2 regions of the Cupriavidus sp. GW822-FHT02D05 genome follow, and region 2 is predicted to be linked to the other one. Evidence: predicted binding sites of a transcription regulator. Region 2 holds the regulator's gene; the other holds the start of a gene.

Region 1 (3,866 bases), on a different contig from region 2:
CCCAGCGTCATATGGCGCGATTCGTCGGACTGCGCCGAGAAGCCGAAGGTCACCGTGGCCATGTCGCCGTTGTAGGCCGCACCCGACATGAAGGGCATGAACAGCAGGTTGGTCAGCACATATTCGAAGGAGAACGAGATCGCGGTGATGAACTCGAACGGGCCCGCGCTCATGGCGTCTTCGAAATAGGACTTGGGCACGGACAGGTACCAGACCCGGTCATGCATGTGCTGCCATTCGCCGAAGCCGTTGAAGTACTTGTTGTAGACCGACAGCGTGTGCATCTGGGTCTGGGCGTGGCGCAGCTCGTCGATCGACTGCATCTGCGCCGCCACCCGCGCGCCGGCGCCGCGAAAGTGCCGTCCGAGGTGGGCGTAGCCGCGGTGCGCCGCGTACTCCAGCGGCGTCACGCCGGTCAGGAACAGGCGCAGCGCGTTCAGGTAGCGTGGGTCCGAGACGTTGAGGTGGCCGTTGTTCTGCACGAACGAATCGATGATCGCGTACAGCTTGCGCTCCTTTTCCGACTGGTATTTCCAGTAGGCGTCCATGGTCATGCGGAACGGGTCTTCCCATTTATCCCAGTCGTGGATCTTGATGCCTTCGTACTTGTCGTAGGGAAAAACCTTGTCCATCGGCTCGTAGGTGGTTTCCCAGCCGAGGTCGCGCGTCATCGTGGCGTACTTCTCGCGCAGGTTGAGCTTCTTGCGTGCGTCCATGTTGTCTGTCTCCGTTGTTTTTGCTGTGGGCGGGCCGATTCAGGCGTTCCAGTGCAGGGTGAAGGCGTCGTCGTCTTCGTCGATGTTTCCCGACAGCGAAATCAGGTTCAGGTGGATCTCCTGCAGGTTCCAGTCGCGCCCGAGCTTGTCGGAGACCAGTTCGCGCAGGATGGTCAGGTGTCCCGGCGCGTCGATCTTCACCATGGCGGGAAACTGCGACACCACCGCGTGTGGGTTGGCCTCGGTGATGGCCTCGATGATGGGACGGGTGTCGTCGTTGCTCTGCAGCGCGATATAGACGTTGGCGGTCATGGCGGTTTCCTCAGGCGGCAAGGCCGAGCTTGTTAAGACGCGTGTCGAACTGCTCCACGCACAGCGCCACCACCTGCTCGCCGCCCTCGCCCAGCAAGGTGTCGGCCACCGGCACCAGCGCCTCGGCCACCTGCGCGCGTGCGGCGCGAGCCCAGCCGGACAGCAGCATGCGATTGGCATCGGACTCTGCCGCGGCGGTCTGGATCACCGCGTCGACCCAGCGTGCGTGCTCCTCGCGCCAGTCGTTCATGAACTCAGTCAGCACCGCCAGCCCGGTGCCGCAGGCGCGCACGATGGCCGCGTCGGCGTGCTGGTACACCAGCGGATACAGGAGCCCGTCGAGCACGAGGTTCTGGGTAACGAAGGTCTCGAACCAGTCCTCGATCACAAAGCTGCGCTCGACCAGCCGGCGCATCGGCTGCCACGCGGCGCTCTCCATCCAGGCCACCTTGGCGCGCTCCAGCGCCACACCGGTGTTGCCGTCGAGCAGCATGCCGATGCGCGACAGGTACTGGGCAATGCCCAGGCGATCCATCGCGCAGTAGGTGCAGGCCTGGGTGATGGCCGTGCCCCAGCCGTAGTCGGCGCAATAGAAGTTGTTCATGTTGGCGCCCCACTCCACATGGCGCAGCGGCAGCAGGCCGTCGGCCAGGCGGTCCTGCCATTCGGCGGGCAACGCCTGCAGCAAGCCGCGCTTTTCCACGAAGGCAAAGCTCTTCTCGGTGGCGTCCTGCTGGCGGCCGCGCGCCGTCACGTAGGCGCCGTAGAAGTACTGGCGCGGGTCCTTGAGCGCGTACCAGTCCGCCATCACGATCGCGGTGCGGCGCTTGTCGTAGATCTCGTGTTGCGAGTCCCAGGTCGGGCGGTAGTGAAAATTCACTTCCGACTGCACATCGTAGGTGGCCTCCTGGTAGCGCGAGGCGGGCTTGTCGCCAAAGCGGCGCGCCACATGGCCGTAGGTCTGGCGCAGCGGCTGGATCTGCTGGGTCTTGATATCGACTTGCATCGCTTGGTCTCCTGGGTCTTGCTGTTTTTATGTGGGTGGTTCTGTGCGTGGTTCGGTGGGTGGTCCGGTGCGTGGGGGCTGGCCGTGCTCAGTCGTCCTGATCGGGCGCGGGGATCTCCGGCGGCAGGAAGCGCACGTGGTTGACGCTGCAGAAGGCCTCGAACATCGGCTCGGGCATGATCAGCTCGACATTGAGCTCGGGGTCCGCCACGCTGAACGCGAACTGCACAAAGCCCTCGGGCGTGCGGCCATCAACGCGGACGAACCGGGGCGAGGCTTCAAACAAGGGGACCGACTGGTTGATCATGACGCTGCTCCTTCGCGTGGGCTGTATGGCCTCTATTGCGAAGAGCGTGCCAGCTGGCGCAAACGACGGCGCCACAAGGCGCGTCGGGATTCGGGCCGCGCTGGGTTTCGCGTTTACCCGGAACTGCGCGTGCGCCGGGGCTCAATCAATTGATGAAGTGGATGGTGGAATTTGATCAAATGATCAAAGGCCGCGCCGGGTGGCAGTTTGCGGGGAGCCAGGTGTGACTTCGCAAGGCTGCGGCGTTGCAACAAGGAAGGGGGTTAGAAGTAGGAGGGGGAAGGGATTGCGGGCGCATGCGGCGCAATAAGCGGGGTGGTTACTTGATTGGGGTGGGGATTGGTGGATGGATCAAATGATTAAATGGGTCATTGGGGGTGGGTGGCGGTGATTGTTTGAACGGTGTTGGCGTTTGCACCCAAGAGCCAGACGACATCGCTCTGCTGGGTTGGTCGCTCTTTCTTTGTACGGCGTTGGTTTTTGCACCCAAAGGCCATACGACATCCCCCTGCGGGGGCTGCCGGTCACTCTTCTTTGCGTCGGCAAAGAAGACTAACGAGAAGAAAGCCGACCCTGCCGGGAGCAGAACAATCGCGGGGGCGCAGGGCGCTGGTTTCGTCGTAGGGCCAGCGGTTCTGCTCGCTTCTGCCGGTACCGGTTTGACCGGCCACGAATCTGCCAGCTTCCGGGATTCGTGGTGAGGCCCCCGGTAGTAGACACCACTTGCTTCAAGCTGTCTGTCGCTCGCGGCGCGGCCGGCCACGAAGTTGCGAGCGCACCGGTTCCGTCGTGGGCGCGGTGGCACCGCCTTGATTAGCCCGAGACCTTCACCACCGCGCCCGCCCCACCACGAAACCATTGACGGGCGATGTGTCGCGGCGCTTCGTGCCGGTAACGGCAGATGGTCGAACGCTCACCGAGCAAAGCGATCAGGGGCTCCACCACGTGACCATTGGGTCATGCATTTTCGATGCCCTCCAAGCCGGTATGGCGAAGGCCAGCCAACACTCCGGGCCGTACGACGAAACCACCGATATTCGAGAGCCTTATTGCTCTGCTCCCGGCAGGGTCGGCTTTCTTCTCGTTAGTCTTCTTTGCCGACGCAAAGAAGAGTGACCGGCAGCCCCCGCAGGGGGATGTCGTATGGCTCTTGGGTGCAATAACCATCGCCGTTCAAAGAAACAGCGACCAACCCCAAAGGCCGATGTCGTACGCACTTGGGCGCAAGATGCCACCGCCGATCAAACAACCAGCCACCATACGATCAACGCCCCCCTCCCCTCATCTTCCACCGATACGCCAACTGCGGCCGCGTAATCCCCAGCAACCGCGCCGCCTGGCTCATATTCCCATTGGCGCGCTGCATGGCCGCCTCCATCAACACCGTCTCCACATCGCCCAGCGCGAGCTGCTGCTCAGCCATATGATCGAGCAAGCCATGCACGGCGGCCTCCCGCAGTTCGGGCAAGGTGCCCTTGACGCCAAGGCGCGGCGCGGTGTCCATGCCAGGCGGCGCGCTGGTCGG
Region 2 (3,866 bases):
GCGCGCCGTGTTGTCGCCGCGCCAGGAGCAGCCCGCCAGCGGTGCCGCAGCCAATCCGCTGCCGCTCAAGCCGGCAGCTGCCCCCGTCAACCCCTGACCTGACGCCGCCACGTCCCTGATCCACGGATTCTGACTTCACCTTCATGACCGCTACCCAAACCGCACCGTCCCAGCCCGCCACCCTGAAGGACAGCAGCACGCTGGTCGTGCGCCACCTGAAGAAGCGCTACGGCTCGCGCACCGTGGTCAAGGACGTGTCGCTCGACGTGAAGAGCGGCGAGGTGGTCGGCTTGCTGGGCCCCAACGGCGCGGGCAAGACCACGTCGTTCTACATGATCGTGGGGCTGGTGGCGCTGGACGAAGGCGATATCGTGCTCGACGACAAACACATCAGCGGCCTGGCCATCCATGAGCGAGCACGCATGGGCCTGTCCTACCTGCCGCAGGAAGCCTCCGTGTTCCGCAAGCTCAATGTGCAGGAGAACATCCGCGCAGTGCTGGAGCTGCAGCTCAACGATGGCAAACCCCTGGGCAAGGCCGAGATCGAGCGCCGGCTGGACACCCTGCTGGATGACCTGCAGATTGCCCACCTGCGCGACAACCCGGCGCTGTCGCTGTCCGGCGGCGAGCGCCGCCGCGTGGAAATCGCCCGCGCGCTGGCCTCCGCGCCGCGCTTCATCCTGCTCGACGAGCCCTTCGCCGGCGTCGACCCGATCGCGGTTGGCGAAATCCAGCGCATCGTCAGCTTCCTCAAGGCACGCAATATCGGCGTGCTGATCACCGACCACAACGTGCGCGAGACGCTAGGCATCTGCGACCACGCCTACATCATCAGCGAAGGCGCGGTGCTGGCGTCCGGGCAGCCTGAGGACATCATCGCCAACGAGTCGGTGCGCAAGGTCTACCTGGGCGAGAACTTCCGCATGTAAGGGCGCGCGGCGCCTGCCGCGCATCGCCCCCCGGGCGGCTTCGGTGTCGCCTTTTATCCTTCAAACGATCATAGCGACACCAGCGATAGCAATTTCCGTTCCATCAGTACGGAAGTTGGGCATAAAATAGGTCGCATGAAACCGTCGCTACAGCTCCGCCTCTCGCAGCATCTCGCGCTTACGCCGCAACTCCAGCAGTCGATCCGGCTGCTGCAACTGTCCACGCTTGAACTGCAGCAGGAAGTGGAACAGGCGCTGACCGAGAACCCCTTGCTCGAGCGTGAGAACGACTGGCTGGACAGCCCGTTGCGCGTGTCTTCGGACGGCTCGGTGAACCTGCAGAGCGCGCCCGCGCCAGCGCCCGCCGATGGCCAGGGCACCAGCGAGAACCGCCCCGATGGCGCGCCCGAAGCCGACGACAGCTACTCTGACAGCAATGAGGATTACGGCAGCGACTGGAGCCTGGACGACTTCGCCCGCCGCCCGCAAGGCGAAGACGACGAAAAAACCCCGATGCAGCTGCGCGACGCCGAGCCCACGCTGCGTGAACACCTCATGGAACAGCTGGCGCCGCTCAAGATTTCCCTGCGCGACAAAGGGCTGGCTATCTTCCTGGTCGAGTCCCTGGACGATGACGGCTACCTGAGCACCACGCTCGAGGAAATCTGCAGCGAGCTGCCGGAGGAGCTCGAGTTCGAGGTCGACGAGATCCAGGCTGTGCTCACGCTGCTGCAGAGCTTCGATCCGCCGGGCGTCGGGGCACGCAACGCCGCCGAGTGCCTGGCGCTGCAATTGCGCAGGCTCAAGCATCCGCAGCGCGAACTGGCGCTGAGCATCGTCACCAACCACCTCGAGCTGCTGGCGGTGCGCGATTACACGCGCCTTAAAAAGGCGCTGCAAGTGGACGAACCGGAACTCAAGGCCGCACATGAACTGATCCGCTCGCTCGCGCCCTATCCCGGCCATGCCTACAGCCGGCCAGAAGCGGACTTCGTGGTGCCTGATGTTTTTGTTCGAAAATTGAGCGGCGGATGGATCGCCCACCTCAACCCGGATGTGATGCCGCGGCTACGCATCAACGACATGTACGCGCAGATTTTGCGCGGTGCAAAAGGCGATGCAGGCGCGGCCGGACTGCAGCAAAAGCTGCAGGAAGCACGCTGGTTGATCAAGAATATCCAGCAAAGGTTCGACACGATATTGCGCGTCGCACAAGCCATTGTCGAACGTCAAAAGAACTTCTTCACCCACGGTGAAATTGCGATGCGCCCCTTGGTTTTGCGGGAGATTGCCGATACACTGGGTTTACACGAGTCCACCATCTCTCGGGTGACTACCAATAAATACATGGCAACGCCGATGGGGACTTTCGAGCTGAAGTATTTTTTTGGCTCTCACGTATCCACAGAAACCGGCGGCGCGGCCTCATCAACGGCAATCCGTGCGTTGATCAAGCAATTGATAGGAGCCGAAGACGCTAGGAACCCCTTGTCCGATAGCCGGATTGCCGAATTGCTCGGCGAGCAAGGCTTTGTGGTAGCACGGCGTACCGTTGCCAAATACCGCGAAGCGCTCAAGATTCCCGCGGTCAATCTCCGTAAGACTTTGTAGCCGAGCTGCATCGCCTGCCTGATGCAGCTCTTTCAGAAGGAGAAACGCTATGAACTTCAAGATCAGTGGACACCACTTGGACATCACGCCCCCTCTGCGTGAGTACGTGGAAACGAAACTGGAGCGTATCGTCAGGCATTTCGATCAAGTCATTGGCGTAAGTGTGCTGCTCTCTGTCGACAATACAAAAGAAAAGGACCGGCGGCAGTACGCGGAAATCAATCTACATCTCAAGGGCAAGGACATCTTTGTCGAAGCGCATCATGAAGACCTGTATGCCGCTATCGACGCACTGGTCGACAAGCTCGACCGGCAGGTGATTCGCCACAAGGATCGCGTGCAGAGCCACGACCGTGAAGCGGTCAAGTATCAGATGGCCGCATCGCAGATGCAGCAATGACCGTGCCTGGCGGCCCACATACCGGGCCGTCGGTGTCAGTCCCTTGAAAAATGGAATCAAGCCGCGCCCAGAGCGCGGCTTTTTCGTTGCAGCCTACCCGATCGGGCCACACAGGGGATTCCGCAACGCATATGTACCAGTGTATGCTGTGCAATACATGGTTGACCGGCCTAGCCATTCCGGTGCATGCAGCACCGCTTGAGCGCATCGGCTATTGCAATGCACAAAGCGGAAGCGGGCCTGCTCTATAATGGCCAGACGCCCGACACCGGCATGGGGGGACACCCGGTGGAAACCTCGGGCCTTGGTTTTTTACCTCTTTCCGCCCGGTGGGACGCCTCCTGGCCCCGGGCCTGCTTACTAGAAAACCCTGCGCATTCCACATGAATCGTTTGGCTAAATTGCTGCCACCCGGCAACATCAACCTCGACGTCAGCGTCACCAGCAAGAAGCGCGTGTTCGAACAGGCCGGGCTCCTCTTCGAGAACAACCATGGCGTAGCGCGCGCGACCGTGACCGACAACCTGTTCGCCCGCGAGTCGCTCGGGTCCACCGGCCTGGGCGCGGGGGTTGCGATCCCCCACGGCCGCATCAAGGGACTGAAGCAGCCACTGGCCGCCTTCATGCGCCTGGCCGAGCCGATCCCCTTCGAGTCGCCCGACGGCAAGCCGGTCGCGCTGCTGATCTTCCTGCTGGTGCCCGAACAGGCCACCCAGCAGCATCTGGAAATTCTCTCCGAGATCGCCCAGTTGCTGTCCGACCGCGAGATGCGCGAAGGACTGGCTACCCTGCCCACCCCCGACGACGTGCACCAGTTGCTGACGCAATGGCACCCTTGATCCGGCACTGAAAGCCCGTCCCTGAAAGCACCCGAATGGAACTCACTGGCGTCACCTCGCAGTCGATCTTCGACGACAACGCAGCCG

What was found. The regulator sigma-54, encoded in region 2, starts transcription at its own class of promoters, with help from an activator protein. The targets are predictions, from matches to a motif close to TGGCANGNAANCTGCTTT.
Region 1: AC1RQK_RS28350 (phenol hydroxylase subunit) is a predicted target of sigma-54. The motif match lies at 2,376-2,393, and genes of this name have one in related genera.

What each region holds. Positions count from the first base shown of each region.
Region 1 is NZ_JBXAOE010000024.1:100,495-104,360, forward strand. Features, by position in the region: gene AC1RQK_RS28335 (aromatic/alkene/methane monooxygenase hydroxylase/oxygenase subunit alpha) at 1-716, opposite strand, end outside; gene AC1RQK_RS28340 (MmoB/DmpM family protein) at 756-1,028, opposite strand; gene AC1RQK_RS28345 (aromatic/alkene monooxygenase hydroxylase subunit beta) at 1,039-2,034, opposite strand; gene AC1RQK_RS28350 (phenol hydroxylase subunit) at 2,123-2,341, opposite strand; gene poxR (phenol degradation transcriptional regulator PoxR) at 3,606-3,866, opposite strand, start outside.
Region 2 is NZ_JBXAOE010000013.1:181,259-185,124, reverse strand. Features, by position in the region: gene lptA (lipopolysaccharide transport periplasmic protein LptA) at 1-97, shown strand, start outside; gene lptB (LPS export ABC transporter ATP-binding protein) at 144-929, shown strand; gene AC1RQK_RS19095 (RNA polymerase factor sigma-54) at 1,065-2,540, shown strand; gene hpf (ribosome hibernation-promoting factor, HPF/YfiA family) at 2,590-2,940, shown strand; gene ptsN (PTS IIA-like nitrogen regulatory protein PtsN) at 3,324-3,779, shown strand; gene hprK (HPr(Ser) kinase/phosphatase) at 3,815-3,866, shown strand, end outside.